2 regions of the Bacillus paranthracis genome follow, and region 2 is predicted to be linked to the other one. Evidence: riboswitches for the same ligand, from Rfam matches in the RefSeq annotation. Region 2 holds a riboswitch; the other holds the start of a gene.
The links. Region 2 has a riboswitch for S-adenosylmethionine ahead of NLJ82_RS01150 (peptide ABC transporter substrate-binding protein). Riboswitches for the same ligand answer to the same signal wherever they lie in the genome.

Region 1 (16,912 bases), 210 kb from region 2:
ATCACTATGATCGCTTTAAGTATTTCTCAAACTGAAAATTTTTCTGTTTGGGTTGAGTTTTTCCATACATTACCTAAACAATTTCAATATGAAATTTTAAATGCAATCGGTACACGTGAAGAAAATAGCTGTTATCTTTTCCTCATTCAAAACTTAATGAATGAAGATGAGGAAATTATTATTCACTCGTTACATGCTATTTCAAAGTTAATGCCTAAAACAGAAACAAAAGAGCACATTGAACAGTTATTTAAAAAGGACAGTTGGCAAATTCACCTCATGCTTATTCGTGTAATAACCCCCTTTAAAGATGAAGGATACTTCCCTTATTTACTAGAACAAGCAGGGCATCAATCTTGGTGGATACGTCGTGAAGTCCAACATGCAATTCAATATTATTCAAACTGGCAAGAAAAGTATATTGAAATTGCATTACATCACCCTGATCGTTTCGCACGTGAAAGTGCATTAGAGGCTCTAGCACGAAAGGATGTGACAACATATGCATTATCTTGATATATTTTTAAAAATTTCACAATGGCTCTTCTTACTATACATGGGTGTTGCTATCTTATTCTATACAGCTATATTTCTGATTTCTGCATTCACCTTAAGAAAAAAAAGAGAACGTGATGAAAATAGGGAATTACTTCATTATTTACAGTCTGGTATTACTCGACCTGTCTCTATTATTGTTCCTGCCTATAACGAAGGAGTCACTATCGTATCAAGTGTCCAATCACTTTTAACTTTAGAATACCCTGAGTTTGAGGTAATCGTCGTAAACGATGGATCAAGCGATGATACGTTAGAACAATTAAAAGATCATTTCCAACTATACGAAATTCAGAACGTGGTTAGATTACAATTGGAAACAGAGACTATTCGAAAAATATATCGCTCATCTGTTAATAAACAAATTATCGTTGTCGATAAAGAAAACGGCGGCAAAGCAGATGCATTAAATGCAGGTATCAATATTTCCAACTATCCGTACGTTTGTTCATTAGATGCTGATTCTCTCTTAGAACGTGATGCACTTATGAAAGCTATGAAACCAATTTATGAATCTCCAGAAAAAGTTATGGTAACTGGCGGGAGTGTTCGAATTGTGAACGGTTCTTACATACAAAATGGACAAATGATTGAAAATCGTCTTCCAAAACAACCTCTTGCGCTCATGCAAATTATCGAGTATTTGCGTGGATTCTTATTTGGTCGCTTAGCATGGAGCAAGTATAATATTCTTCCTATCATTTCTGGTGCATTTGGTATTTTCGATAAAGGAGAAGTTATTCGTGTTGGAGGTTATCAGCGAAAAACTGTCGGAGAAGATATGGAGCTTGTCGTTCACCTTCATAAAAAAGCTTTACAGGATGGAGAAGAAAAGAAAATCATTTATAACCCAAACGCAATTTGCTGGACACAGGCTCCCGATGATTTAACAACCTTCCGCAAACAACGGAGTCGTTGGCACCGTGGTTTAGGTGAAACTTTATGGCGCCATAAAGATATTTTATTCCGTCCAAAATATAAAGCTTTCGGTATGATTGCAATGCCTTTTTATTTATTACTAGAATGGCTCGGTCCTATTATTGAAATACTTGGCTATTTACTACTACTGTATCATTTACTATTCGATGAAATTTTCACAGAATATGTATTTTTACTGTTAGCTGCTACCGTACTATACGGATCATTCCTATCCGTAGGAGTTGTTTTATTAGAAGAATGGAGTATGAAAAAGCAAAATAGTATTAAAGATTTCACACTCTTACTTCTCTGGTCGTTAACTGAATCATTTTGGTATCGTCCACTGACTGTTTGGTACCGATTTTTAGGACTGTTTCAAAGTCTTTTCCGAATTAAAGGTTGGGGGAAGATGAAGCGTAAATCGCTTGAAAATCAATCCTCAGAGCGTTTTTGGTGGCTGCGAAGAATCGCCTTCATCCTAATTATTTTAGCTGTTATTTTCGGTATAGATGCAACAAAACACCGATTGCAACCAACATTCCTAAAAAACCCTGCAGATAATATTTCATATGGTTTTAAAGCAGAGCGAAATAAGCAAAACCTTCAACATTATACAGGGGGCAAATGGGAAGATTGGACAATTAAAGGTGTGAACCTAGGTATGGCAAAACCAGGGGCATTTCCAGGTGATGCTGCAATTACAAAAGCAGAATATAAAAAATGGTTGAAACAAATTAGCGAAATGGGTGCAAATACGATTCGTATTTATACCATTCACCCTCCTGCTTTTTACGAAGCTTTATTTGAATTTAACCAACAAGCAAAACAACCTTTATATTTGTTCCATGGTGTATGGGTTGAAGAAGAACAACTGTTAGAAACAAAAGATGCTTACAAATCCAAAAATGAACTCTTTAAAAATATTGAAAGAACAGCCGATGTAATTCATGGTAATACAACAATCGCTGCTGAAAAAGGACATGCTTACGGTGAATATAATTATGATGTGTCACAATATTTAGCTGGTTGGATTCTCGGGATTGAGTGGGATCCTGACATGGTCATCGAAACAAATAAAAAACATGCTGATAAAACTTCATTTAAGGGTAAATATTTCGAAGCAAAGAACGCTAGTCCATTTGAAATTTGGCTAGCTGAAGGAATGAATTATATCGCTCAATATTCTATTAGCAAATATGAGACCGCTCAGCCTATCGCTTTTTCCAACTGGGTTACAACAGATTTACTAGATCACCCTGCTGAACCGTTCATCGGTGAAGATGCTGTATCTATAAATCCAAATCATATCTTTGCTAATAAGAATTACCCAAGCGGGGCGTTTGCCTCTTATCACGTGTATCCTTATTACCCTGACTTCTTAAATTTCGATCCAGATAAAGCAAATTTCAAAGACCATCGAGGGCAATCCAATAGTTACGCTGCTTATTTAAAAGACTTGCATGATTCACATGAAATGCCTGTTGTTATTTCGGAATTTGGTATCCCAGGATCCCGAGGTATTTCTCATAAAAATATACATGGAAAAGACCAAGGGCATATGAATGAAGATGAACAAGGGAAACGTAATGCAGAGCTCTTCGAAGATATTATTCAGGCGAAATTGGCCGGCGGTATTGTATTCATTTGGCAAGATGAATGGTTTAAATTCTCTTGGAATACAACTAAATATGATAATACGGAAGAACGACCACATTGGAACAACGTACAAGTTCCTGAACAACATTTCGGTTTGCTATCATTTGAATCCCATACTATTAATGTCGATGGTGATACGAGTGATTGGAAAACAAAAACAAAAATTGGGGATAAGAATGGTTACACGACTTTCGTAACACACGATGAGTCCTATTTATACTTATCCATTGATCGTCCAAAAGCTAGACCTCTTGAAGAGGAACCTATTACAATTGGAGTAAACATATTACCTGAACAAGGAAATAAAGAATTTAACGGCCTTTCTATGAAAGAAGGCGCTGATTTTAAAATTGATTTGCACGGCGGACAATCTAATCAAGTACTTGTTGATTCTTATTATGATGTATTCTCTTATGAATTTGGTTTCCAACGAAATCTAGTTCCTTATACAAAACCAGAAAAAAATAGCGGACAATTCTCCCCTATTTATACAGCATTAAGTTTGCCAATTACATTACCACTGACTCAGGAACAATTGCCATTTGAAAAATTTAATGTCGGAGCATTAACTATGGGAAATAGTAATCCAGATAGTGCTGATTACAACTCACTTTCAGATTTTTCTACTCCGAAAAAAGAGACAATTGAGATTCGGATTCCTTGGATGTTATTAAATGCGAAGGCACCAAATATAAAAGAATTTATTGGTGATATTTATGCAAATGAAGAAATAGATGGTTTAACTACGAAACAAATTATTAACGCAATTGGCTTTACAGTTCAAATTGGAGCTGAAAACATTACAACTGCACAAGATGGAGAATACGCTATGTATAACTATTCAAAATGGGGTGATGTTGTCGAATATACATCACGACTCAAGAAAAGTTACTACTACATGCAAAAAGTATATCAAGCTACAAAATAACAAAAAGCAAGCTACTTTTCAGTAGCTTGCTTTTTTGAAAATGTATATATATTTACTGATTTACTTTTTTAATACTCTCTTCTTCCTCTATATGTTCCTCACGATATGAAATATTATGAGGATCTAGCCCATTTCCTAAAGAACCATAGAAATGCTCTCTATGCGGATCCACTAATTCACTTCCTTGATAATACACACGTGGTGTATTCCATAGCGCTGCCAAAGCTTTTGTCATCGGCATCTCATGATAGCGTTCCGGCCACATTTCTTTAATTTTCTCTTTTACTAACGGGTAGTATTTAGAGCTCATAGCAGGGAACAAATGATGTTCTGTATGATATGAGAAATTGAAATGTAAAACGTCTACCCAACGCGGCACTGTTACTGATAAACAGTTTGCTAACGGATCATTTACTGGAACAATTGGATTTAAGCGGTGATTTGTTGCGATATATGCCATTACAATAAAGTTAGCAATTAACAATGGAATCACATATGCAAATAACCATTTTCCAGGTCCCATAATAAACAATAAACTAATCCAAACAGTCCAAGGCAAAAGAAGTTGAAGCCATACAGATTTTTGATTGGATGACTTAAACTCTTTTATAAAATGAAAGAACATTCGAGTCGAATGCAAGGTAAATTGAATTGTTAGTGACAGAAAACTAAAGAATGAACGTACATGAAGAGGCATGCGATATACCCAGCTCAAAAACTTACTCTTTTTAAGCTTCTCAAGTGTAGGCCATGCATCTGGATCATTCTCTTCATGTTGTGTATGAACGTGATGTGTTGCATTATGCCACTTTCGCCAAAGTTTAGGACCTGTTGATAATGGCATAAATGCAATCGCTCCTAAGAAATCACGAAGCCATGCCTTTCTTACAACAGTTCCATGTAAAATTTCATGCCCTAAAAACCCAAGTGAAGCAAAACATAATCCAAGAACGATCGCAATTCCTAGATTAGCCCACACATTCAATTCAAATACACCAATCGATATTAACCCCGCCAATGCCACAAGTAAATAAGCCAGTCCGCCAAATAAACGAGTAGGAACTGGTTTAAATGCTTTTTTCGGCAAATGTGGTGATACACGTGCTGCATACCACCCAAACGTATGAAGCTCCTTCATCCTTTTGCCCCTTTCTTATGCCGCGCCTTGCGCAACTTACATATATCAATTCTTGCTTCCAGATTGATTTTACTAGGTGATTAAAAAGCATCTAGTATAAGGAAAATATACTCACTCTATCGTCACTTATTTTTCGCTTTTATTATCAATGAAAAACATTTATCTTTTTACTCTCTATCAACCTTTCCACATGATGAATCATATCAATAGAATTTCTACATTGTCAATAACTTTTATGATCTAGTAATAAAAGTTGGTTATATTTTTATAATTATACTTTATTTCAATAAAGAAAAAACACATATTTTATAAGGTTTCATCTATTATACAGATACGTACCTTAACATGCTATAGACTCTATCTTATTCAAGAACTCTCTGTGTAAACAACAAATACACTCACTTAAATTTAAGCTTTACACAACTTCTACCTCTTCATACCAACAAGACCTAATAATTATATTGAAATAATTTTATCTTTCTTTTAAATAAAAATAGCCTTCCTCTAAAACAGCACACATGAATTTCATCTCATATGGAAATATTAAAAGGAAAATTGTTCTAAATCAGGAGGTTTCCTTAATGACAAGCGATACATTTCCACAATTCCCATCATCTTATTGGATTGAATCTACTCAACTCCCTGCTTTTCCCCCTTTATCTGAAAATATAAAGACAAAAGTCGCTATTATAGGTGCTGGTATTACAGGTATTACTACTGCCTATTTACTTGCAAAAGAAGGCATCGATGTTGTATTAATTGATTCTGGTCTTATTTTAAACGGGACGACTGGACATACAACAGCGAAGATAACAGCGCAACATGATCTTATTTATGATGAATTAATAAACCATTTCGGTATGGAAAAGGCCGGGCTTTTCTATGAATCAAATAATCATGCTCTACAATTTATTAATGAAACTTTGCAAACATATAAAATCGACTGTAATTTCTCAAATGAAGATTCATATTTATATACAACTACTGATAAGGGATTAAGAAATTTATCGAAAGAATATGAAGCTTATCAAAAATTAAATATACCTTGTGACTATGTTCAATCTCTATCGATTCCAATTCCAGTACAATCTGCACTTGTCATGAAAAATCAAGCCCAGTTTCATCCCCTTCTTTATTTGAAAACGCTTTTAGAAAAGTTTGTGGAGATGGGTGGAAAAGTTTATGAACAAACGACTGCCATGGATGTAGAAAAAGGAGATTCTCCACAAGTCATTACAAAGGGCGGACATCGCATTACTTGTGAATATGTTGTCTCTTGTTCACACTTTCCTTTTTATGATGCGAATAGCTTTTTCTTTACACGAATGTACGCAGAACGCTCTTATGCTCTTGCTATTAAAACAAAAACAGATTATCCAGGTGGCATGTATTTAAGTATTGATGACCCAAAGCGCTCCTTACGCTACACAACAAGCAATGGGGAAAAATTAATTTTAATTGGCGGAGAAAGTCATAAAACAGGCCAAGGAATAAACACGATGCTTCATTATGAAGCACTGTATTCTTTTGCAGAAGCAACGTTTGGGGTAGATGAGGTTCCTTATAGATGGTCAGCACAAGATTTAATCACGCTAGATAAGGTCCCTTATATCGGACATATTAACGAGAGCAATCCAAATATATTTGTTGCAACTGGATATCGTAAATGGGGGATGACAACTGGAACTGCTGCCGCTCATTTACTGAAGGATTCCATTCTAAAAGTAGACAGTCCATATAAAGAACTATATGCACCTTCACGCTTTCATGCAAATCCAGATATAAAAACGTTCTTCTCCCAAAACATTGATGTTGCGAAACATTTAATTGAAGGAAAGATTGAAACTGCATTACGTAAGCCAGAAGATCTCGAAGTTGGTGAAGGATCTGTCGTACATGTTAACGGGAAACGAGCAGGTGCTTATAAGGACAAAGATGGAAAATTACATATTGTCGATACAACTTGTACACATCTCGGCTGCGAAGTTGAATGGAATAATGGTGATTGTACTTGGGACTGCCCTTGCCACGGTTCCCGTTTTTCAATTGAAGGAGGTGTTATTGAAGGTCCGGCAGATCAACCGTTAAAACGAGTTGATAATGAGTAAATAAAGAAGTTCAACAGAATGACTGTTGAACTTCTTTATTTACTATAAAACTTTTTCATATAAATTCCGACATAAGAAGGGAAATATTAACATCAAATGAAATAATATATTCATCTACAAATCAAAAGGGGTGAACATTATGCAACCTTCAGCTCCACCTCATCTAGAATCTACAAAAACTATCTTTTTAAACTCTATTACAAAACTTGTTGTTTTTATTTGTTGGCTAGCCATTCTAGCTGACGGCTATGATTTAGGTATTTACGGGGCCGTTCTGCCTAAGCTACTGGAAGACAACAGCTGGGCACTATCACCAGCTCATGCTGGTACAATTGCAAGCTATGCTTTGTTTGGTATGTTTATTGGCGCTATTCTAGTTGGAACTATTACAGATCTAATTGGACGAAAATGGACGCTTATATGCTGTTTAGCACTTTTTTCTATCACAATGGGCCTAGCTGCACTTGCTCCTTCTCCTGAATTATTTGGACTATGGCGATTTATCGGAGGAATTGGACTAGGCGGTGTCATTCCAACAGCTTCCGCACTTACTGTTGAATATTCACCCAAAAAGCGACAATCTTTTATTTATGCTCTTATGTTTACTGGCTATCCTTTAGGTATCGTGTTAGGCGCTATTTTGTCCATGTTTATGTTAGAAGACTTCGGATGGAGAATTATGTTTGGCATCGGAATGATTCCACTACTCCTCATTCCTTTCATTATTCGTTATTTACCTGAATCCATTCAATTTTTGTTATCACGTAACCGCCAAGAAGAAGTGGATAAAATTCTTAATCGTTTTCAAATTGAATTCCATGCAAAAGAGAAAACTCATCAACCCCCATCTAATATACGAAAGAAAAATGGATTTCTTACTTTATTCTCAAAAGAATACATAAAAGCAACGCTGCTTTTTTGGATCACTTATATAATGGGGATGTTTTTAATATACGGTTTAAATACTTGGTTACCTCAGATGATGCGACAGGCAGGATATCCTCTTGGATCTAGTTTATCATTTCTACTTATGCTAAATATTACCGCCGCTATCGGTGCATTATTTGCTGGAGCAATCGCAGATCGTATAGGAGCCAAAATTGTTATTAGCATTTCCTATCTTATGGCAGCTGTATGTATTGGACTATTAACAATTAAACCATCTGTTACAATCATTTATCTTTTAATTGGTCTTGCTGGAATTGGATCGGTCGGTATTACTCAAATATTAAATGCATATGTGACACAATACTTCCCATCCCATATCCGAGCTACTTCCTTAGGCTGGGGACTTGGACTTGGCCGAGTTGGCGCAATTACTGGTCCTATTCTTGTCGGTATTATTATGACAATGCAATATGACTTAGTATGGAATTTTTACTTATTCTCATTTGCAGGTCTTCTTGCAGCTATATCTGTTTTCTTTATTCCTACAAAATAAAAAGAGCACAAACTTACTTGTGCTCTTTTTCGTATACCGCAAACAACATATCTCGAAACAATGTATTTAAACTCTCAATATCGATCCCTGATCCCTTTTCAATTCCTTTTACATATTGCTGATAGTAATGAATTTGTTCTTCCAAAAATTGATTCAACACATCAATTTTTAATCCAACATCTAATTCAGTACCTGCCTTTTTCTTTATTAACAACTGTTCAATTTCATCTAATACGCTACGCTCCAATGATAATTCTGTAATTAATCGATCGAATTCTACAGGAGGCAAAGTTGTTTTCTCCTCTAGCCACTTACAAGCCAAAATAGGACGCAATACATAAAAGTACTTTTTTAATTTTACATTCTCATCTTGCAAAAATTCACGATAATTTTTTGAAGCCATATGTAAGTAATGATATATCGTCGCTTTCGGATCGAAGTTCTTTTCACTCATTTGCTGAAGCTGTTCTGGAAAATTAGAGTTTTTCGAATAAAAAATGGGTGATCGAATCCATTCGAGTAAAGCTGGGTTTGACTTTGCAAATAGTTGTAACGCTTTTTTAATATCCCATCCGCTTATATCTAAATCATCACTAATCGGATACTCAATTACATCTCGTTTATCATGAATGGATAAATACCATTCTACCGGGTGCATATAAACGAATCTAACATCATAATCACTATCTTTTGATGGAAATCCCCATGCACGACTCCCTGACTCCACAGCGAATAAAATTTTCACATCATTTTCTTTCTCAATTCGTTCTAACTCCAACTTAATTTTCTCTCTCATTTCATACCCTCTCCATTTTTTGATTATTTCCTTGGAAATTCGACAAATATATTACTAAGTTTACTACATACTAAAATAGCTGTCAGAAAATTTCCGACAGCCTGTCAAAATTCGTTATTTTTTACTTGTTCTTTTCAGTTACACTAACCGCAATTCGTTCAAACTCTTTTTGAATCTCCTCTTTGTATGCATCTACTTTTGAAAAGTCCATAGCAGCAATATAAATTCGTTCTAATTTATCACGAACTGATTTCGCTTTCGCTAAAAAAGACATCGCCTCGTTCATTTTTGCTTTATATTGAATAGAGACGTCACGAATTTCCTCCGCATACTTCTCATCCGTCCCTGGTGTTACAATAAGGGCATACATATCTATAATTTCATCACCTTCGCGGCTCGGAAAATATTCATGTGGTGCGGTGCTATCGAAAATCGCAAACCCTAATTCTCTTACGATCACCATATCAAGGCTATTTGGATCAAACCCACAATGATATACTTCAACTTCAAATCCTTTTTCTTCTGCTGCCTTAGCTAATTTTTTGAGCATTGTTGATTTCCCAGAACCTGGGCGTCCTTTTATAAAATAACGATGTGGTAATCCTTCTGTTAAATTAGGAACAAAATCAACTGCTCCTTTCGGTGTAGCTGCTCCTAAAAACCGATGTTTCACAAGCGATTGTTTCCCAACTTTATCTGTAAATAATTTCTGAATGAGCTGCTCGGTTAGTTCGTTCGCTTTATTAAAATCAATATTACTAATATATATTTTCTCCCACTCATCATGTATAACTAATGCCTCGTTAAAACGAGCGTAAGCAGCTTGAAAAGCTTTGCTTGCTTCTGAAACAAATCGTTCAATTTCCACTTTCTGCTTTCTTAACTTATCTGAATCCCAAGCAATTCCTAAATTAATATACTCCTCGACAACTCCTGGCATTTTTGGCTCAATAACATGCGGTGATGTTCCATCAACAATTCCTACTTTTAACTTCGGGATGATGACACCATCAACCGATTTATTATCAGAAGAACAATGTAAAAATTCAATATCATATCCCTTTTCAACCCATTCACGACCTATTGCCTTAATTAAAGAAGATTTTCCCGTTCCAGGTCCACCCTTTAAAATAAATAATCTGTTTAGTCCTTTTAAATTCTCTTCATATAAATTATGAAATCCTCTAGCTGTATTTCCACCAGCATAATAATTCAATACATTCCCTGTCACTGCACTCACTCCTTCGCAGCATTCTATTTACATAAACTACAATATGCGAGCAACTTTATTTGGGTGAATACCTATTTTGTGTTGCACAGAAAAAGGAAATGAATTACAATTTCATTATCACGAAGATTCAGAACTTTAAATTGAATATACCTTTATCAAGAGAGGCAGAGGGACCGGCCCTTTGAAGCCCAGCAACCTCAGTTTATACAAACTGAATAGGTGCTAATTCCTGCAAAATGCATTGCATTTTGAAAGATAAAACGTAACTATTGTGTGCAAAACTCATCTTTCTTGATTATGAAAGGTGAGTTTTTTATATTTCAAAATATATACTTGGAGGTATTTAAAGTGAAAGTAATTGACCTATCCCAAACATTTGAAAACAATATGTCTCAATTTCCTGGAACACCAAAAATCAATTTAGAAGCCATTACAAGCGTTGAAGAAACAGGTTATCAAGTTACAGATTTTCATTCTGTCGTTCATGTTGGTACACATTGTGATGCTCCTGCTCATTTCATTTCAGGCGCAACGACTATTGATCAATTGCCCCTAGACCAATTTGTAGGTGAAGCTGTTCTTATCGACGTAACTCATGTACAAGAACGAAAACTACCTAAAGAAGTATTACACAATGCTGACATAAAAGAAGATGATATTGTCATTTTCCATTCCAACCTATCTAATAAATGGAATACAGAAGCGTATGAACAAGAAGCCTTTTATCTTTCCGAAGAATTAGCTGAAGAATTAGTTCAATTAAAAGTAAAATCTGTCGGTTTAGATTTCATTTCTCCTGACGAGGTAACGACAGAAACATCGCCAATTCATCACATACTACTTGGGAATAATATTTATTTAATCGAAAACTTAACAAACTTAGATGCCATTAATGCGAAACGTTTCTTTTTCTCAGCGGCACCTTTAAAAATTAAAAATAGCGACGGTGCTTTCGCAAGAGCATTCGCTGTAATTTTTTAAACAAACTATACAAAAAAGCAAAGATCGTCATTGACCTTTGCTTCTATTTCTTTTATTTAAACTAAGAAAGAATTGCTCAACGCGAGGACGTAACCAAGCTAAATAATCTTTCTCTTTCTTCTTTGTACAAACTATTTCTTCCCCATCAACCATTCCGACAAGCTCTAGCTCTAACAGTTGCCTCGTAAATGCTAACATATTTATTTCTTCTTCCGGATACTCTTCTTTTAATTTCTCCTCAATTTCCCCTAATAAAAAACCGTCACGCATCATTGCCAATGCATCAATCCAAAGTGGCGGCATTTCATATTTTTCTCCTGTAATTGTATCTTTTACAATATAATTCTTTTGCTCTTTTCGAAATTGAATCGCGTGTAAGCATACAGTCGAATTTAATGTTAATTCCATCATACCACCTCTTTCATAATATCTGCATAGAAAAAAGGATGCGCGTGCACCCCTTCTTTTTCTAACACTACCGAACCGTTACATGAATAACAAATCTCATGTCGATATTTTCCTCCATTATAAACGAAGTATTTTATAAAAAAAACCCTTCTCGAAACATTTTATAAAATGTTTATATTTACGCAACAAGAACACTTTTCTGAAAAATATTTTCTTCTAGCGCATTATGCTATCGGTAAAAAAATCTCCACCTTCATTCCTAGCTCTCCGCTACTTTGAATCGCAATACTTCCTTGCTACTCCTCATGATCAATACAAAAACTCTACATATTATCTCATTAAATGATAAGGAAATTACTTTCAGAGCAATCTGTAACCTTATAACGAGAAAAGGAAGGAGATTTCCCCTTCCTTTTCATCACAATTTATATCCACCTTACTCGATCATGTAGCAATCCATCCGTAAAGTCATTTCCACCAACTACAAAATCATTCATATATAAATTCAAATATTCTCCGTACTTACTTTCTGTATTTAATAATAATTCCTCTACATAATAGGCACCTTGTTTAAAGTTATCGAACAGTAAACTACACAAGCCAGCATAAATGCCACATCCTACTTGGAAGTATGTCGCATTCGTTTTATATTTATGAAAAACTTGACTACTATTCATCACGTTATACATATAAGTCTCGCTATTTTCATAAACGAGTAATACACCGACTAGATCCTCGCCCGCAATCTCTTCTTCGGCTGGATTAAATACTTTACGATTCCAATTCCATAGATCTTCTACCTTATCTAAGTTCTGTCTAATTATATTTGTTGTATACTCGTTAATTCGGTAAAGAAACCCTACTTCCATGTTAAAGTTTTTCCCTAAAATTAAAACTTCCTCATGCGGCATCAAACAACCATAAAATTCTTTCTCTCCCAACTTTACTTTATACTCTGAAGCATATACATCTTCATAAAAGTAAAGAGGACGATGATGACTCATATACATCGGATAACTCCATATCGCTTCATCTAGAAATCGCTCTACTGCCCATGAAGCATACAGTGTATGAGGCTTTATAAGTGCTGTATCATTCAAAAATGACGTATCATGTTCTACTATATAGCATGCTTTTGGCTTTTCATTTGGACGTTCCTTCATAAGTTCAACAACCATCCATTGAACAACACCTGGGTTCATACCTGAGCCTATAATTGCTTTTGTATTTGTAAATTTCTCTTTTTCCTTCTCAAACCGCGTATATCTTTCCGTAAGTTGAAAGCCGATTAAACTATCGTCCTGATCTACTGCCTCATTTTCCAAAGCTGAATTAATATAACAAATTCCAAGTTCATTACAACAGCTTAATACTCTGATCGTATCTGCCCCTGAAACATCAATCACAACGCTCGTACTACTTTCTTTTAAATGTTTTTTAAATGTCACTACATCTTGGAGATCTATTTCGGATAAAAACAATTGATCTTCCAAATTTGGAAACAACTCGTCATAATACGTCCTATCTTTTTGTTTTATATCAACCAAATAAAATGTAACATTCTTTATCACTTCATAAATCGGGTCTTTTTCATTTACTATCGCTTGATTTAAAATCGCTAAAACTGCTTTTGCTGCTCCACCAGCACTACCAAGTAATGTAATCGATAACGAATTTGGAAACTGCTCCACCAACAAAACCCCTTTAATATATTAGTTAAGCAGTTCTCCCTCAAAAAAATAAATTGAATACATCAAAAGATAGCTCGTACATATTCTTTATAATTTAGTACAAAATTTCCTCTTCAACAGTCATACTAACATATTTATATTCAATTCATTTTTCCCCTCATATTCAGATCAAGCTAAACAAATAGGCTCGACCTTTTCTTCTGCATATAAAAGAAAAAGCCAGCCCTTTCAATTAACTTACGGACAATGGACAGATTTTACATGTTGAATATTTACATACATTTTCGCATCACGCGCTTTTAATATTTCAATATGCCCTTCATCAATCTTCGCCATCTTTCCGATTTTATTATATTCCTCACCTAAATCGAACACCATAATTTTTCCAGACATTTTAATAAGTTGTTCTTCAAACGTTCGAGCTAACGTAATATTTAAGGGATTCACGGGGAGTTCATTTTTATTGAGGGCGTAAGGCACTTGATTTTCTTTATACGGAATTAACCATTTCAAGTGTTTTAAAGATATATATACAGTTTTATAAACTGGACTATAAAAAACAATATAATCGTTCATTACACTTGTAACATACCCATGTATTGGAGCATTTCCTGCTACATAAATTTCCGTAAAAATCCCTTTGGAAGTACTTAATACTTTCCTCAAAGAAATTGAAGGTGACTCTCTCTTAATTACAGAATCCACATCTGGTTTTAAGATTTCTTCATCATGTGGTCGTAAAAATTTATAATATTGTACATGGTATAAAGATATATATACGTAGTCTTGTCCATTGTAAAGAACAACGATATCATTTCCTACGTCTATTAATACACCTTTAAACCTTTTTTCACCAATTAATTTAACATATATATTTTCTCCAATACTTTTGTTTAACTCATTCATCTATATCCTCCTTCCTATGAATTTCTTCTTTCCTGTCTTTCATTTCTAAAAAAATAATCAGGGCAAAGTTCTGTTTTAATAGTAAGTAATTCCTTTTCATACTATTGAAATAAGAAATTGTTCTTCTCTTTCCCTCATAATGCCCCTCTTATTTATTAAACATTATTCATCTTCATTCTTTTTACATTTAACTACTTGACTCACACTCTTAATATGAGACTTAACTACATAAATCACTTCATCGCAGTTTACTAGTGTAATGCAGCCATGGTGTACCTCACTTAACAAACCTTCCACACATTCTGGACCACCACGATTAATTTTTACCCACTTATACTTCAAGTCTTTTAATATATCTAGAAAAGTATCCTCATCAGAGCAGAAACATGAACTATAGCAATCACCACATTTACTTTCTTTTACTTTCTTAACTAGACTCTTCACATGCTTCAAGTGATAATATACTAATTCACCATGTGGTAATTGTAACGTTAGATAATCTTTGCCTAACGATACAAGCTCACCAACTCGACTTTCTGGTCCGCGAAGGTTTACTTTGACAGTCTCACCAACTAAACATTTAATTTGGTCACAACATAATACATTCTCCAATTTCGTATCCCCCTTTCTTATTATCTTCCTCTACTTGATTGTCTTTGTGCACGAGCACGACCTGAATTATTGCTACTTTCCTTACTATCGTCGCTCTCATCGCTCTCTCCACAAGCTAAAGCATTATAGTTAACACTTTTAATATGCTTTATTGCAATTAAGATAATTTCTTCTTTTACGATTAATGTTACGAAGTCACAAGAAACATCTTGTAAAATGCCTTCCACTTTCTCTGGACCACCGCGATTAATTTTCACCCAGCAATATTTGAAACTTTCAAGCAGTTCTTCAAAGTCTTCTGCACAGGCGCAATCTTCCCACTCGCAATCACTTGATCCACATTCTTTCGCATTTTTTGTGATACTCTTTAGATGTTTAAGTTGATAGTAATAAAGCTCACCTTTTTCATTCTGCAATACGAAGTAGTCCGGACATACTGATATTATTGTTCCTTTTTGAGATTCTGGACCACCCCTGTTTACTCTCACAAAAGATCCAATTAAGTCTTTCAAAAAATCACAATGAAATAAACTCACGAGAAAACCCCTTCCATTAATTTATAAGCTTTTGCACTGATAGTATATGTATCTGTACAGGTTACGTTCTCTATGTTTGTCCTAGCTAGAAAAAAATATGCTTTTAACATGGTAGACTACTACCTATCAAAATTTGAGGAAAGGCTAAGAACTCCTTATGCTTTTAATATCTTTAAACAAAAAAATCCCTTATGAAGATACATTTCTGCATATCTTCATAAGGGATTTCCCATAGTTTAATCTTCGTCTTTAACATCCATATCTTCTGGAATTGGTTCGTTCAATATTTCTTCCACTAATTGCTTATATTTCTCCATTTGTTCTAAATGTGTATTGAATTGTTCTTTATTTAATAAATATTGCTCTCCATCAAATAGTGCACGAATTTTCTTTTGCTGAATTAACTCTTCAATATACGACTTTGGTAAATTTAAATACTCCGCAGCTTCTTCTACTGTTATATACAACTCGTTCATTCCTTTATTATTTTTTCCTATATACTGTATCTTACTTTATTTTTGTAAACAAATAAAAAAGATTTTGTAAATGCAACCTAAAAAGCAGGTAGATGCATTCCATATATTGTATAATAGTATATAGTAAGAATTTTTTAAATATAGAATGGTATTACCCATTTACACAAAGGAGAGTTAACATATGGCTACTCGTCACATCATTACAATGTTAGAAAAAACATTACAAATTGAAACAGAAAACACAATTTCTCATTTAACTGCATCTTTATCTGATCGTATTCTTTCTCAAAGCGTAGCAATACAGGAAAACAATTGTTACCATACAATTGGAGAATGGTACAAAAATCATTTCTTATTCCAACAAGATGATTTCCTTTGGGCTAAATACGTTTTCTATGACGCATATTGTGAGGAAATAAAAAAACAAGGTCATCTTACAAAACGTGTTCGCCAAATATTAGAATCATTAGCTCGAATGCATGGAAAACAGTACATTGCTTCTATATTAAACATGCCATTTCCTAACGAACG
Region 2 (16,912 bases):
AATTGTGCCTTTTTCCCCTTTATTAATTCTTTTACACTTGATGGACCAACATAAGCTGCTGGTATTAATGGAACGTTAGAACGCATCGCAATTGTCACAGCACCAGCTTTTAACGAAACATCTTCTGTCGATCTCGTTCCACTCGGGAAAATCCCTACCACTTTTCCTTCTTTTAATAAGCGTGATGGAATTTTAAGTGTACTCGGTCCTGGATTTGCACGATCTACAGGGAATGCATTTACATTTTTAAAGAACCAATTTTTGAATTTCCCTTCAAATAATTCTTTTTTGGCCATGTAATGAATCTCTGTTGGGTACATCCCTGTAGCTAACATTAATACATCCATAAAACTTGTATGTGTACACGCAACAACATACGGGCCACCTTCTGGTAGCTTTTCTCTTCCTTGCACTTCTACTTTCCCAGCTGTTTTAAATATATATTTCAACAAAAATGTAATTGGTTTATACATTGGTTTCGTTCCTTTCTGAACATCCGAAGTATAGTCATTTTCTTACCTCAATTATAACACTAAGTTATAGGAGTTGGTAATAAAAATGAGTATTAATTGTTAAATTTCAATTCTTACAAAAGTGTAATTTTCTTGTAAGCTAATTCGATAGTTACTTCTTGCGATATTTCATACAATTAAGTCAGAAACAGGGCAACCATTATTCGAAAAGGAGCGGATCAATATGATGAACAAGCTGAAAACGAACAATCTTTTAAATACAATGGGCATGGTATTTTCCGCTCTTATCGATGCAAAAGCTGTTGCTTCTACATTAAATAAGTAAGGAGAATGCATCATGAATAACATTACTTTTAACAAATTAGATTTTTTAGGATTAGCTAGCGGCTCTCTTCTTCTTACTGCTTTTATTTACGCTGCTACGCTTGTATAACTTTGTGTCCCCTTTCCCCTTTATATAGAAAAAGACGACCGTCTATGCCCGGTCGTCTTTTTAAATGTTTCTTTCTTTTAACTCTTTTAAAAGCTCTATCATTTCAGCTTGTTGTTTTATCTTCTTACGACCATTTCGATTAATTGCTGCAAGCTCACAAGCAACTCCGACGGCAAAGAAAAACAATAAACTTTCTAACATGTGAAATCCTCCAATTGCCTATTAAACAGCTTGACGTAATTGCTCTTCTTGTAAAATCTTCTTATTTATATTTTCTTCTTTCCTCTGACAAACATTATTACGAATAAGTGCCGCAATAACAAGTAAAGTCCCTACAATATCAAACATTGTTATTTGATATCCTTGCATCATCATAATAACTAAAGTTGTAATTGGTACAAAATTAATAAATAAAATCCCATTAATGGACGATAAAATTTTCACACCATAGTTCCAAGCTAGTAACGCTACTATTCCTGGTAATGTCATCATAAATAATAAATCGTATTTCACAATAAAAATCGTTCCCATACTCGGAACTGAAACATATCCAAACGCCGTTATAATTATCGTTATAATTCCTGTAACGGTTGTACCGAATACACACGTCAATGTAGAGTAACGTAATGTCGACCAATCGCTACACGTTTGACCACCCATCGTATAAATAACCCAACCTACAACTCCAACAAATATACATGCTAGTGAAAACATGTTATCTTTCAATGTTAAAAAGAAACTCATATCACCTTTTGTAATAACAAATACAGCCCCTATAAAAGCGATAATCATGCTCGTTATCATATACTTTTTCGGTTTTACACGCTTATATCCCCATAGGATACAAATAGAAATCATCGGCATAAGTGCTTCCATAATGGAGGCTACCATCACGCCTGATTTTCCCATTAACATTTGACCTAAAAATATAAGTACATTATATACAGTAAACGCCATCGTTCCGAAAAAGACGAGTAACTTTCCTCTTCCTTCTAAACGAAATGCCTGTTTCCCTTCTTTCATTAACAACAATATAATCAGCATTATCACCACCGCTCCATAGCGAATAAGCGAAAAGTAAAATGGATCTATGTATTCTAACGCATGATCAGCAACTGGAAACATTGCTCCCCATGACATACTTGCAATTAAACACGCTAAAGCGCCTATTATCATTTGACCTTTTCTCACCGCAATCCCCCACTTCTTTCTATTTGCACAAAGAGAATTGTAAAAGAAAAAATATATCACGTAAAATGATTCGAAATGATGTTAACTATCATTTATAATGATAGTTAACATCAAGGAGGATCGTATTATGGAATTAAGAGATTTACAAATCTTCCAGAGCGTTGCTGACCAAGGTAGTGTAAGTAGCGCAGCAAAGGAATTAAATTACGTACAATCAAATGTAACAACGCGTATTAAACAACTGGAGAACGAGCTGAAAACACCGCTCTTTTATCGTCATAAACGAGGCATGACTTTAACAGCTGAAGGAAGAAAAATGCTCGTTTATGTTAATAAAATTTTGCAAGATGTTGAGGAGCTAAAACAAGTATTTTTAGATAGTGAAACACCCTCTGGCATATTAAAAATCGGTACTGTCGAAACAGTAAGTACATTACCTACCATTTTATCTTCTTACTATAAAAGCTATCCGAACGTCGATTTATCATTACAAGCAGGTTTAACAGAAGAATTAATTAGAGAAGTACTCGATCATCAATTAGACGGTGCTTTTATATCAGGGCCAATAAAACATCCCCTTATTGAACAATACGATGTTAGTACAGAGAAATTAATGCTTGTAACACAAAATAAAGCTTTTCATATAGAAGAATTTACAACAACGCCTTTACTCGTTTTTAACCAAGGATGTGGATACCGTTCCAAACTAGAACGATGGCTGAAAGATGAAGGTTTGCTACCAAAAAGAATTATGGAATTCAATATATTAGAGACAATATTAAACAGTGTTGCACTCGGCCTTGGAATTACACTCGTACCACAGTCTGCTGTCCATCATCTTTCTAAAGCAGGTAAAGTGCATTGCCATGCAATCCCTGAAAAATACGGTAGTATTTCAACGGTTTTCATACGCCGTAAAGATAGCTATATGACAAATTCAATGCGTAGCTTTTTAAAAACAATCGAAGAGCACCACCACATTAATATGCTTTAAAAGACATTCTTACACGAATGTCTTTTTTTCTTACAAAAGTGTAAGTCTTCCGTAAGCTAATTCGATAGTTGCCGGCGATCATATTTCCTATAATTAAGACATACAGCAGGGCAACAACAATTCGAAAAGGAGCGGATACGCATGATGAACAAAATGAAATCAAACAAATTTTTAAATATAATGGGCATGGTGCTATCCGCACTTGTCGATGCAAAAGCTGTTGCAACTACATTAAACAAATAAGGAGAGATTATAATGAACAACATTACATTTAACAAATCAGACTTTATCGGACTTGCAAGTGGAGCGACTCTTCTTACAGCTTTCATTTACACACTTGCTAAAGGTCTTGTTTAACACTTTGTTTCCCCAAACCCCTTTATATATAGAAAAAGCTGCTCGTCTTATAGACAAGCAGCTTTTTAGTTTGTTTCATATATAGTTTGACCTGTTTTCGTCATATCATATCCGCCAATCGCTTTTAGTTCATTATGAAATTCTTCCGATTGCAGAATGTCTTTTACAACTTCGATCAGCTTTTCATTTTCTTTATTCTTCAAAATCACTAAATCATACTGCTCTTTCATGATTGGAATAAAGTCTACATTTACAATTTGCGAAAACTTTTCTGATCCTACTCCCACATCAGCTTTCCCATTCGCGACTTGCGTCGCAACACCAAGATGGTTCGATTCTTCCCATTCATATCCACTAATACGTTCTTTATTTAAATTTTGAATGCGCAATTGTTCATCAACTAACACCCTAATACCAGAACCCTTTTCTCGATTTATAAATCGTATAGATGATTGAGATAAATCAGCCCATGTTTTTATATTTTTAGGATTCCCCTTTTGCACATAAAACCCAACGTTCCTTGCTAATAAATTAATCATCGTACATGGTTGTCCTACTAAAATACGTTTTACGTAAGGAACATTATATGTACCCGTTTCGCCATCAAACAAATGCAAGCTAACGATACTTCCTTCTCCTTGATACATTTTTACTAGGCTCGTTAAACTACCTTGATATGCCCTTAATATATTTGAACTTGGCAGGCGATTTTCTATACGTTTTGCCAACATGTCTAACGTTAGTTCTTGTCCACTAATAATACATGTATTCGAGATACTATTACTGTCATTCTTTACAGAAGTAACTTGTACGTTACCTGTTTTCATTTGCTTAATATATTGTTCTAAATCTGCTGCATCAATGCGCATCTGTCTACCAATTCTATAAGAAGGCAGTTCTCCTTTTTTAATTAAATCGTATACAGTTAATTTTGATACTTTTAATCGCTTCGCTACTTCTTCCGTTGTGTAGGAATGATGATCCATAGACGATTCCTCACTTTCTTTCTTCATTGTAACAAAGAAAAGAATATTTCTCCTATATTTTAAAAATAACTACATCGTTCAAATTATATTCAATTATAACTAGTTATATTTAGTTATATTTAGTTATAATTAATTATGTCAAAATGAAAGGGGATTTTTTATGAATAAGTTTACATTACAATCCATCGGGGCACTTATCCTTTCTTTTCTTCTTATATTTAGTGTTGCATGTACAAGCGGAGAGAAGAAAGAGAAATCAACCGCTAAAGAAGGAAAAACAGTTGAACTTACTATATCAGCAGCTGCAAGCTTACAAGATGCGCTAAAAGAAATTGAAACAAAATATAAAGAAAAAGAACCTAATATTAAACTTTCTTTTAACTTCGGCGCTTCTGGTGCACTTCAACAACAAATCGAACAAGGTGCACCTGCTGATTTATTCTTCTCAGCAGCCGAAGATAAATTCCAAACTCTCGTTAAAAAAGGATTCATTAATGAACAAGAGGGGAAAAATCTCCTTGGAAACGAACTCGTTCTAGTCGTCCCAAAAGATAGTTCTCTTACAAAAATTCAAGATTTAAAAGATGAAAAAATAAAAAAAATCGCACTTGGTACACCTGAATCTGTACCTGCGGGAAAATACGCAAAAGCTTCTCTCACACATGAAAATCTTTGGAATGACATTCAAAATAAAGTCGTATTTACAAAAGATGTTCGCCAAGTGTTAACATATGTAGAAACAGGTAATGTTGATGCTGGTATTGTATACAAAACAGATGCTCTTATTTCAAACAAAGTAAAAATTGGTGAGACAGCAGCGGCTACTTCTCATGAGCCAATTCACTATCCTTTAGGTGTTATAAAAGAATCTAAACACAAGAAAGAGGCGACTTCATTTTATGAGTATTTGCAGTCAAAAGATGCACAATCTATCTTTAAAAAATACGGATTTACAGTCCTATCATAATTGCCATGAGCTTTGATACTATTTTATCACCAATCTTTCTATCTTTACGAGTAGCTGCATGTGCCACCATTATCGTTACCATTTTAGGAACGATAATCGGACGAGTGCTAGCACGCTCCTCATGGAGATATAAAGTAATATTAGAAACTATTTTCTTACTACCAATGGTACTTCCGCCAACTGTAATCGGCTTTTTTCTCATTATCATTTTTGGAAATAACAGTCCTATTGGAACGTGGATAGAATCAATATTTCAGCAATCTATTATGTTCACATCTACTGCTGCTATCATTGCTTCTACAGTTGTTGCATTTCCGCTTATGTACCAATCAGCAAAAACAGGATTTTCTATCGCGAATGTACAAATTGAAGAAAGTGCTCGTGACCTTGGTGCAAGTGAATATCAAGTTTTTCTACACGTCACACTTCCGCTTGCATTTCCTGCCTTACTAAGTGGAATGATTTTGAGCTTTGTTCGTGCGCTTGGTGAGTTTGGTGCTACGCTCATGTTTGCCGGAAACATTCCTGGTAAAACACAAACTATCCCAACTGCCATTTACATGGCGATTGATGCAAGTAATATGCAGCTCGCCTGGACACTAGTAGTTATCACTATTAGTATGTCCCTCCTATTTTTGCTATGTATTCAGCTTATTAATAAAAGAATTACTAACTCTTAAGGCAGCTCTTTTTGAAGCTGCTTTTTTATTTCTTAGGAAATAAAAATATACCACTGGGAAATAACTGAATTTTAAATTTTATTTAAATATACATTCTATTTGAATTTACTTTCTAAAATAGGCAATTTCCTGTTATTATATGGAGGTGTTTGAAAAAATGAAGAAATGAAAACGCATTTATATCGTGAATTCTTCATCCTGTTTTAGCGATCGGTAATCTTCTACTCTAGTAGTGGGGCATTACCGATCGTTAGAACGATATGTAATTATATTGGTATAGCAAAACGAAGGGAGTCTTGTAATGGACATTTTATTAGCGCTTCTTCCTGCAATTGCATGGGGAAACATCTTATTAGTAAGCGTAAAAATGGGCGGTGGTGCATATAGCCAAACGGTAGGTATGACAATCGGTGCTCTATTCTTCGCAACAATTATGTATGTATTTACTCAACCAGCTTTAACAATGACAATCTTGATTGTTGGTTTTATTTCAGGTTTATTCTGGGCTTTAGGACAAGTAAACCAATTAAAAACAGTTGAAAAACTAGGCGTTTCAACTACCGTAACAATTTCTACTGGTATGCAACTTGTTGCAACTTCTATCTTTGGGGTTATCGCTTTCCGTGAGTGGACTACTACTACAACGATCATTCTGGGAACGATTGCAATCCTATTAATCGTAGTTGGTGTTGTATTCACATCATTAGATGATAAAGAAAATGCTCAGCCACCAGGACAATTGAAAAAGGGACTTCTTACTTTAATTGTTTCTACTTTTGGCTATCTTGTATATGTAATTATTATTCGTTGGTATAACATCGATGGTTGGTCTGCTATTTTACCACAAGCAGTTGGTATGTTTGTTGGTGCGGTTGTACTGACATCTAAACATAAACCATTTAACAAATATGCAATCCGTAACGCTTTATCTGGTTTACTATGGGGAACTGGAAACTTATTCTTACTTCTTTCATTACCACGTGTCGGAGTAGCAACAAGCTTCCCACTATCTCAAACTGGAATCGTTATCTCAACATTTGGTGCGATTGTCTTCTTAGGCGAAAAGAAAACGAAACGTCAATTGATCTTTATTGCACTAGGTAGTGTTTTAATTATCGGCGGCGCTGTATTACTTGGTATGACAAAAGCATAAACTTATAATCTATTAGTAAACCCCTGAGGCACATATGCTTCAGGGGTTTTTTAATTCTAATTATTTTCTAGATATAATTATTTGTCTGTTTTTGTCCCTTATAATTATCCTTCCACTCTAGCAAACCCGCTACACATATAAAGAGATTAATAACAGCTAATATTAGCATAATATATAACCCAGTGGAGATATAAATTGAAATACTAACTACATTATATAAAATCCATAAATGCCAGTTTTCTAGGATTTTTCGACTTAGCATAAATTGAGCTATTAATCCTAGTACAGCATTTAAAGCGTCTAAATATGGACTTGCTGATTCTAAGTAATGGACTTGATAATACCCCCAACCAATCCATGCAACTAAAATAAAGATTATATAAAAAATCCAACCTTGCAAATCTAAACGAACTGTTGCTTTTACCTCTTCCTCCCCACTACGTGCAATCCAATGATACCAACCATATACATTAAATATAAATTGAAAACCTGCCAATACTGCCATTGCATATAAACCTTGTGTAATAAAAATATACAGAAATACCGCAACGGTAATCATACCGAATAAAAAGTTGGATACTTTTTCTCTTGCTAATAGCCAAACATTAATAATTCCCATGACCGATGCAAAGATTTCAATATAGCTCGATTGAATATACAATCCAACCAATACACAAATAATACTAGTAATGAGTAAAAAGAGCGGACTTCTAATCATAATCATCTCTCCCCAGATGTGTAATAAATTCCCTATCACCAGTATAAGGAATCACTCTCCCTTTCACCATTAATTTCCTACTTTTCATTATCTATTCCATCTACAATAAGCCTTTTCTTTTTACAAAATTCTCTTAAAAATGGTATCGTTTTTTATAACATATCTCCACTAGAAAGGAATAGAGGATATGCTAACTAAACATCGAATTCTATTTATTGGTGCTGGTCGTATGGCAGAAGCTATATTTTCCGGATTACTTAAAACAAGCAAAGAATACATCGAAGAGATTATCGTTTCTAACCGAAGTAACGTAGAAAAGCTAGATCAATTACGAGCGCGATATAATGTGTCTACTACAACAGATTGGAAGCAACATGTTACGTCTGTTGATACGATTGTTTTAGCAATGCCGCCTTCTGCACATGAAGAATTATTAGCAGAGTTATCTCCGTTACTATCGAATCAACTTGTCGTAACGGTAGCTGCCGGCATCGGCCCATCTTATTTAGAAGAAAGACTTCCTAAAGGAACGCCTGTTGCTTGGATTATGCCAAATACAGCTGCTGAAATTGGTAAGTCTATCTCCTTATACACGATGGGACAATTCGTAAACGAGACTGATCAAGAAACCCTGCAATTGCTTTTAGGGGGCATTGGTACTTCGCAACTTTGTACCGAGGAAGAAGTTCATCAACTTACTGCAGTTACTGGAAGTGCACCAGCCTTCCTTTATTACTTTGCTGAAAGTTTAATTGAAGCAACAAAAAGTTATGGAGTCGATGAAGCAACCGCAAAACACCTTGTCATTCAAATGATTTCTGGCTCTGCTTCTATGCTTGAACAAACACAAGATCCAGCTAACCTCCGTGAACAAGTAACAACGCCAGGTGGTTCCACAGCTGAAGGTCTCAAAGCTTTATATGAATATAATTTTTCAGAGGCAATTCAAAAAGCAGTAGAAGCAACAAACAAAAAAGCTAGGGGGAAATAATATGAATTTAACAAGTTTAAAAGACTATACAACATTACATAACGGTGTAAAAATGCCTTGGTTCGGTTTAGGTGTTTTTAAAGTAGAAGATGGTTCAGAAGTAATTGAATCTGTAAAATCAGCAATTAAAAATGGTTACCGCAGCATTGATACTGCAGCAATCTATCAAAACGAAGAAGGCGTTGGCCAAGCAATCCGTGAATCAGGTGTTGCACGTGAAGAATTATTTATTACATCAAAAGTATGGAATAGCGATCAAGGGTATGAAACAACACTTCAAGCATTTGAAACTACATTAGAAAAATTAGGACTAGAGTATTTAGATTTATATTTAGTACATTGGCCTGTAAAAGGGAAATATACTGAATCATGGAAAGCGTTAGAAAAACTTTATAAAGACGGCCGTGTTCGTGCAATTGGCGTGAGTAATTTCCATATTCACCACTTACAAGACGTATTTGAAATTGCTGAAATTAAGCCAATGGTCAATCAAGTGGAATACCACCCACGTCTAGCACAAGAAGAGTTGCACGCTTTCTGTAAAGAACATAATATCCAGCTTGAAGCTTGGTCACCGTTAATGCAAGGACAACTACTAGATAATCCAACGTTGCAAGAAATTGCGACAAAATATAATAAATCAACTGCGCAAATTATTTTACGCTGGGATTTACAAAACGAAGTTGTAACAATTCCTAAATCAATTAAAGAACATCGTATTATTGAAAATGCAAACATCTTCGACTTTGAATTAAGTGCTGATGATATGAAAGCAATTCAAGCTTTAAATGAAGATCGTCGCGTTGGTCCAGATCCAGATAACTTTAACTTCTAGTAGAAAAACCACTGCCATATGCAGTGGTTTTTCGTTAAAGAAAACTGAAAATTTAAACTATATTTCATTCAGTTGACACTTCATCATCCAAGGTGTAAGATTTTGAATTATCAAAGAAACACAAAAATTAATAAAGTTTATTCGTTTACTCATTGTATCAAGAGAGGTGGAGGGACTGGCCCTTTGAAACCTCGGCAGCAGGTTCATTTTTGAATACTGTGCCACTTCCTGCAAGCTTTATAGCTTGAAAGATAGAATGAGGGACTTCGTTTATATACGGGTGCATAACTTGTACGTAAAAATCCCTCTTTCTCAATACGAAAAGAGGGATTTTTTATTTTTCATTTCCCTCATCATCATCCAAACTTAATTATTTAGGAGGAAAACCAAATGAAAAAGAAGTTTGTACCCGGTATTGCATCAGTTGTAGGAGTAAGTATTTTATTAACTGGTTGCGGTAGTTATAAAAACGAAGCAAGCGGAGCAAATGCAAAAGACGAGGCACCTAGTAAACAGGTTTTAAACTTATCTTCACCTACTGAAATACGAACAATGGATACAGCTCGTGCTACAGATACTGATTCTGGTCAAGTAATGAGAAACGTATTTGAAGGTTTGTATAACCTTGGTGAAGGTAATAAACCTGTCCCTGGTGTTGCAAAATCTCATGAAGTAAGTGGCGATAAAACGAAATACACATTCCACCTGCGAGATTCAAAATGGTCAAACGGTACTCCTGTTACAGCGAAAGATTTTGTCTTCGCTTGGCAAAGAGCTGTCGATCCAGCAACAGCCTCTGAATATGCATTTCTATTCTTTGATATTAAAAATGCAACAAAAATTAACAACAAAGAACTTCCAGCCGACCAACTTGGTGTAAAAGCAGTTGATGACCATACGTTTGAGGTAGAATTAGAGCGTCCTGTTCCTTATTTTATTAGCTTAACAGCGTTCCCAACATTTCTACCAATTAACGAGGAATTCTTTAAAAAACAAGGTGATAAGTACGCTTTAGAAGACAACACAATCTTGTACAACGGCGCTTTTACACTAAGCGATTGGAAGCATGAACAAAGCTTTAAATTCAAGAAAAACCCTACCTATTGGGATAAAGATACTGTCAAACTAGAAGAAATCAATTTTAACGTTGTAAAAGAAAAATCAACAGAAGTAAACTTATTCGAATCAAAACAATTAGACCGTATAAAATTAACATCTGATTTCGTTGATAAATATAAAAAGGATGCAAACTTTAAAGAACGCCCGAACGTAGGCGTACAATTTTTACGTATGAATCAACAAAACAAAGTACTGCAAAACGTTTCTGCACGCCAAGCAATTGATCAAACAATTGATCGAAAATCCTTTGTAAATACGTTATTAAATGATGGCTCTACACCAACCTTTGGTCTCGTTCCAAAAAACTTTGCAAAAGGGCCTGATGGAAAGGACTTCCGTACTATAAATGGAGATTTAACTAAAGTTGATACAAAATCTGCACAAGAGTTATGGAAAAAGGCAAAACAAGAGCTTGGTTCTGAAAAGATTACATTAGAATTATTAACGAGTGATGCTGACCTTGATAAGAAAACAGGTGAGTTCTTAAAAGGACAACTAGAAAAGAATTTAGATGGATTAACAGTAAATGTGAAACCACAACCACGTAAACAACAAGTTTCACTTTTATTAAAAGGTGACTATGAAATCGGTATTGATGGCTGGAGCCCTGACTTTGCTGATCCAATTACATTCCTTGAATTGTTTACAACGAATAACCCTTACAACTTGGATCATTACTCTAATAAGGAGTTCGATGAAACAATTGAAAAAGTGAAAACGACTTTAGCTGGTGATGAAAAAGCTCGCTGGGAAGCATTACTAGCATCTGAGAAAATATTATTTAAAGACTCTGTTATCGCTCCCCTTTACCAAAAAGGCGAATCTTATTTAGAACGTTCTTATGTGAAAGGAATTGTGCAAGTAGACTTTGCAGGCCAATTAAACTTCAAATGGGCACAAATTGAAAAATAAAAGGCAAGCTGAATCGATATTTTTCTATCTACAGTAATTATTTTATTAAAAAAATGTATTAAAAGCGGATTCTCAATAAGAGGAAATCCGCTTTTTTAATATATTATTTTAAAAAATTAATGCTCAAATTTTTATTATTGACATATAGTTCTCTCCAGTGTTAATATTCTAAATAATCAAAGAAACGAAATATTTCACCATCATAATATAACGTCTACTACGTCGAAGCATATAATGATAAATTATAGTTCAACATGTATATACATATAGAACACCTGATTACCTACATGTACATATTTATAATAGGTTTTCTCTTCTTCTATAGATACACTTCAAAACATGGACATTATGACGTTACGAAACAACACATTTAGGGAGGAACGAACAATGAAGAAAAAAGTTGTACCTGTTGTTGCATCTGTTTTAGGGGCAAGTCTATTACTAACTGCTTGCGGGGGAAATAAAGATAACGCAAGCGGAGCGAAAGCAAATGATAAAGCACCTGATAAACAAGCAATTAACTTATCATTTGCTTCAGAAATTCCAACAATGGATGTTGCAAAAGCAACGGATGGGGAATCCATGAACGTAATGCGTAATGTTTTTGAAGGGTTATATGCAATGGGAGAAGATAATAAACCGATTCCTGGTGTCGCTGAGTCGGTTGACGTTAGTCCCGATAAAACGAAATATACATTCCATCTGCGTGATTCAAAATGGTCAAACGGTACTCCTGTTACAGCAAAAGACTTTGTCTTCGCTTGGCAACGTGCCGTAAACCCTGATACAGCAGCTGAATATGCATTCTTATTCTTCGATATAAAGAATGCGAAACAAATAAACCAAAAACAATTGCCGATTGATCAACTAGGGGTCAAAGCTATTGATGACAAAACATTAGAAGTACAACTAGATCGTCCTGTTCCCTACTTCTTAAGTTTAACGACATTCTCAACATTCTTACCAATTAATGAAGAGTACTTAAAGTCTCAAGGCGATAAATACGGTTTAGAAACAAATCATTTAATTTACAACGGTGCCTTCACATTAGATAACTGGAAACACGAGCAAAGCTTCCAACTGAAGAAGAACCCTAACTATTGGGATGCTAAAACGGTGAAATTAGAAGAAATCAACTTCAATGTCGTTAAAGATAAGTCTACAGAAGTTAATTTATATGATTCAGGACAAATTGATCGCGTTGCTTTAACTGCGGAGTTTGTTGATAAATATAAGGGCGATCCAAACTTCAAAGAACGCGCTGAAGTTGGCATTCAATTTTTACGACTCAATCAAAAAAATGAAACATTAAAAAATCAACATGCACGCCTTGCTATTAACGGAGCAATGAATAAGAAAGCATACGTAGAAACAATTTTAAATAACGGCGCTGTTGCAGCTGAAGGAATGGTTCCTGCGAAATTTGCAAAAAGTCCTGATGGCAACGACTTCCGTAAAGAAAATGGAAATCTAGTGAAAGATGATGTGAAAACAGCGAAAGAAAACTGGAAAAAAGCGAAGCAAGAACTGGGTACTGACAAAGTAACAATTGAACTCTTAACAAGTGATAATGCTTTAGCTAAAAAGACTGGTGAATATTTAAAAGGTGAACTAGAAAAGAACTTAGATGGATTAACAGTAAATTTAAAACCACAACCACGTAAACAACAGTTAAAACTACTGTTAAGTGGTGACTATGAAATCGGTATTGATGGCTGGGGCCCTGACTTCGCTGATCCAATTACATTCTTAGATTTATTTACAACAGATAGTGCTTACAACTTCGATAAATACTCTAACAAAGAGTACGATGAGCTAATTCATAAAGTAAAAACAGATTTAGCTGGTGATGAAAAAGCTCGCTGGGAAGCAATGAAGCAAGCTGAAAAAATTCTATTACAAGACGGTGCTGTCGCTCCTTTATACCAACAAGGTCGTTCTTACTTACAACGCTCTTTCATTAAAGGACTTGTAACAACTGACTTCGGTGGTGAGTTTAACTACAAGTGGACAGAAGTTGCAAAATAATAAGTGCTAATAAAAAGGTATCCCACCGAGGATACCTTTTTATTTTATGCTTCTTTAACTACAGAGCTTCTTCTTCCCTTTACCATTCCTTTTATGGCTAAAGTCATCACTGCTACTGATTGTGTAACCAATACAATAACTAATAATGAAATAATATTTCTCTCTAAACTAACTCCTCCAAATATTATTGTATAATAGCCATTCGCTGCATATGTTGCAGGAAATAATCCGCCGATTGTTTGATATGTTTTAGAAAGCATCTCATGTGGGACAATTACACCGGAACTTACAAGTTGTAACGATAGTGAGATAATATTAAAAATCATACCTGCGTTTCCAAACACAGTTAGAAACATTTGTGTTAATGAAAGAAATGCGAAGAAGACTATTGCTTGAAACACCCATATACTCCATACCGTTTCGTGCATCTCAATTTGGAAGCCTTTCATCAAACCAATTGTAATACATGCAAGTAAAATCGATACTGTACCGTTTATAATTTGTCTTGATAAGAAATTACTCCAACTGCCCTTTACTTCTTTTGCAACTTTTGATAATTCCATACTCATTATCATTGCTCCTACAAATGAAGCTAATACGATCATTAGCGGTACCATATTCACTGAAAATCCTTTTGCATCATTTACTTTATGAACTGTAAAACCAATTGAATCTTCAGTTAACCCTTTTATCACTTCTACATTCTCATGTCCTACAGCTTGTAGCTTTCCGACAATCACTTGTTTCTTATAACTTGCTACCTCTTTATTTACATTATCTCGAATTTGTTTTGCAGCTCCTTCCATCATTTGCTTTGCCATCATGGCATTCGCTTGATTAATGTGGAAGTTTAAATTTGATTTTCCTGTTTCATTTATATCTTTTGAAAAAGAAGCAGGAATTTCAATAATCATATTGTACACATGGTCATTCATTTCTTTGTTTGCTTTTTCCACAGAATGTTCTGCCCTCACTTGAAATGGTAAATTTCTCTGTAAGCCTTCTGCTATTTTACTCCCTATATTTGCATCCTCATTCACAATAGCAATACGCATTTGATCTGCTCGTTCATTCACTCCATCATATGCCGTTAACCACACGCAAAAGAAAATAAGTTGGAATGATAGCGCTACGATCATTCCTACATACGTACCTGGTCTTTTCAAAAACTGTTTTAATATATCCATCTTCCCGCTCTCCCACTCAGCAAGCAAGTACATGCTTGCATTTTATTTTAAATAAATACTAGGGTCTTAATGCCCTAGCATATAAAACAATATTATTTTCAATAAATTTCTCATCATCAACTTCTGTCAGGCGATCGGCAAAACGTAATTTAGATAAGAAATATCCAAAATTAATCCAGATAAAGTTCATTACTTGCGCTTCAATATTTGTATCAATAATGTTTCCTTTTTCCTGCATTTTTGCAAAATAGATACTTAATTCTTCTTTTAGTCCTTGTGGTATTTTAGCAATTTCCCCGTCTAATTCAGGAAATTCTCCAGCCTCACGTATACCAATAGCAATAATATCTTTTACCCCATCTAAAAAATTATGATAATGCCTTGCTAAGTTCTTTAAATCCGTTTCTAATTCCCACACAATTTCTGTTTGTAAAAACTGCTTTAAATGCGGTACATATGAAAATTCAGCAACCGCAGCTTCAATAACACCCTTCTTACTTTTAAAATTGCGGAATATCGTTACTTCATTAACACCAGCACGCATTGCAATTTCTTTCGTTGTCGCTGCTGTATATCCTTTTTCTTTCACTAATTCAATCGCTGCTTGAATAATTTTTTCTGCTGTCTTTGAACGCGCCATAAAACCCTCTCTTCCTCATGCAAGTGATCACTTACATTTAGATTATATAACTTTTCTAATAATTGTCAATAATCCTTTCTCCCTTCTTTTTGCACGGAACCAAAACTCATCATAAATATAAACACAAACATCAAATATGTTCTCCACGTCAAAGAAGGTATATGCCCTGACCAAAGATAGCTAACTAAATAATTAATTCCCATAATACAAGACGATATTACTAAACTAATACTTATTAGTTTTACATATTTGAGCATATCTTTTCTCCTTTTTTTATTTTTCTAATTCTTCAAATTGTAGATTCACTGGTTCTTCTAAGAGTGTTTCATAAAAGTTCTCTGCCAAATCTGTTGTAGGAATTTTTTCATCTACTTCATCAAATCGAATACTATCTAGCCACACATAACCTTCTCCTGATAATAAAACACCAAATGCAATACCAAGCGCTCCTTCTTTTATATCTAATACAACTGAGTACGATTGCCAATTATTCGTATTTTTAATGGGACGATTTTGCATATTATCCATAGCAAGCGGTTCTGTCTCTTTTCCATCTACTCGCATCCACAATCCTGCCCAATCTCTTACATTTTCACTCTTAACAAATGCTGTAAAACGTAATCTCTTCCCTACATATTTATCTGCTCTGAACATTTGCATTAATGTTGAAAATCCTCCGTGCGTAACATTCTCTTTTGCTTTTATGTATGCAGATACTTTCCCTTGATGGACAACTTCATAATCTAAACCCATCTCATATTCAGCAGGATGACTTCCACTTAAGATCCATCCTTTCGGTATACCTTTTTGCATTGAAACACCCTCTCTTTCTATATAAAATGACTGGAAGTACTTTCGATATTTCTTTGGTGGCAATTGAAACATTCTTTTAAAAGCTCTCGTAAATGCCTCTTGTGAGGAAAAACCATATTGCATTGCAATATCAATAACTGCTCTTTCAGTCGATACTAAAGTCTGCGCAGCATGAGTTAACCTTCTCTTTCGAATATAATCCGTTACACTCATCCCAACATATCTTTGAAAGATACGATGAAAATGGTACATCGATACTGCACTGTAAGATGCCACTCTTTCTGTTGTAAGCTCCTCATGTAAGTGATTCTCTATATATTCAATTGATTTTTTTATTATCTCTTTATACTCTTCATGCATTTTAGTCCCTCCCTCACAACTTCAATTTACCATATACATACAAATCGTTTTTGATTTAAATTGCGGATTAGCCCT

Region 1: it holds a riboswitch for S-adenosylmethionine, as region 2 does, so the genes downstream of both, NLJ82_RS02170 (cyclase family protein) here and NLJ82_RS01150 (peptide ABC transporter substrate-binding protein) in region 2, are expected to answer to the same signal.

The regions. Positions count from the first base shown of each region.
Region 1 covers NZ_CP101135.1:411,872-428,783, reverse strand. The annotation lists gene NLJ82_RS02205 (HEAT repeat domain-containing protein) at 1-516, shown strand, start outside; gene NLJ82_RS02200 (glycosyltransferase family 2 protein) at 503-4,057, shown strand; gene desB (Delta(10) desaturase DesB) at 4,110-5,195, opposite strand; gene NLJ82_RS02190 (FAD-dependent oxidoreductase) at 5,777-7,303, shown strand; gene NLJ82_RS02185 (MFS transporter) at 7,443-8,744, shown strand; gene NLJ82_RS02180 (nucleotidyltransferase domain-containing protein) at 8,758-9,540, opposite strand; gene NLJ82_RS02175 (PRK06851 family protein) at 9,662-10,771, opposite strand; SAM riboswitch class I at 10,921-11,033, shown strand; gene NLJ82_RS02170 (cyclase family protein) at 11,120-11,752, shown strand; gene NLJ82_RS02165 (hypothetical protein) at 11,780-12,160, opposite strand; gene NLJ82_RS02160 (hypothetical protein) at 12,586-13,851, opposite strand; gene NLJ82_RS02155 (YwrJ family protein) at 14,089-14,757, opposite strand; gene NLJ82_RS02150 (spore coat protein) at 14,920-15,369, opposite strand; gene NLJ82_RS02145 (hypothetical protein) at 15,390-15,905, opposite strand; gene NLJ82_RS02140 (helix-turn-helix domain-containing protein) at 16,142-16,381, opposite strand; gene NLJ82_RS02135 (hypothetical protein) at 16,563-16,912, shown strand, end outside.
Region 2 covers NZ_CP101135.1:197,565-214,476, reverse strand. The annotation lists gene NLJ82_RS01215 (lysophospholipid acyltransferase family protein) at 1-473, opposite strand, end outside; gene NLJ82_RS01210 (DUF3948 family protein) at 811-906, shown strand; gene NLJ82_RS01205 (YrzO family protein) at 967-1,107, opposite strand; gene NLJ82_RS01200 (DMT family transporter) at 1,129-2,097, opposite strand; gene NLJ82_RS01195 (LysR family transcriptional regulator) at 2,225-3,091, shown strand; gene NLJ82_RS01190 (DUF3948 family protein) at 3,347-3,448, shown strand; gene NLJ82_RS01185 (substrate-binding domain-containing protein) at 3,514-4,461, opposite strand; gene modA (molybdate ABC transporter substrate-binding protein) at 4,595-5,401, shown strand; gene modB (molybdate ABC transporter permease subunit) at 5,407-6,081, shown strand; gene NLJ82_RS01170 (GRP family sugar transporter) at 6,383-7,234, shown strand; gene pnuC (nicotinamide riboside transporter PnuC) at 7,302-7,952, opposite strand; gene proC (pyrroline-5-carboxylate reductase) at 8,140-8,943, shown strand; gene pgoN (glyoxal/methylglyoxal reductase) at 8,945-9,778, shown strand; SAM riboswitch class I at 9,930-10,036, shown strand; gene NLJ82_RS01150 (peptide ABC transporter substrate-binding protein) at 10,169-11,809, shown strand; gene NLJ82_RS01145 (peptide ABC transporter substrate-binding protein) at 12,197-13,837, shown strand; gene NLJ82_RS01140 (YhgE/Pip domain-containing protein) at 13,882-15,024, opposite strand; gene NLJ82_RS01135 (TetR/AcrR family transcriptional regulator) at 15,083-15,664, opposite strand; gene NLJ82_RS01130 (hypothetical protein) at 15,730-15,921, opposite strand; gene NLJ82_RS01125 (helix-turn-helix transcriptional regulator) at 15,938-16,837, opposite strand.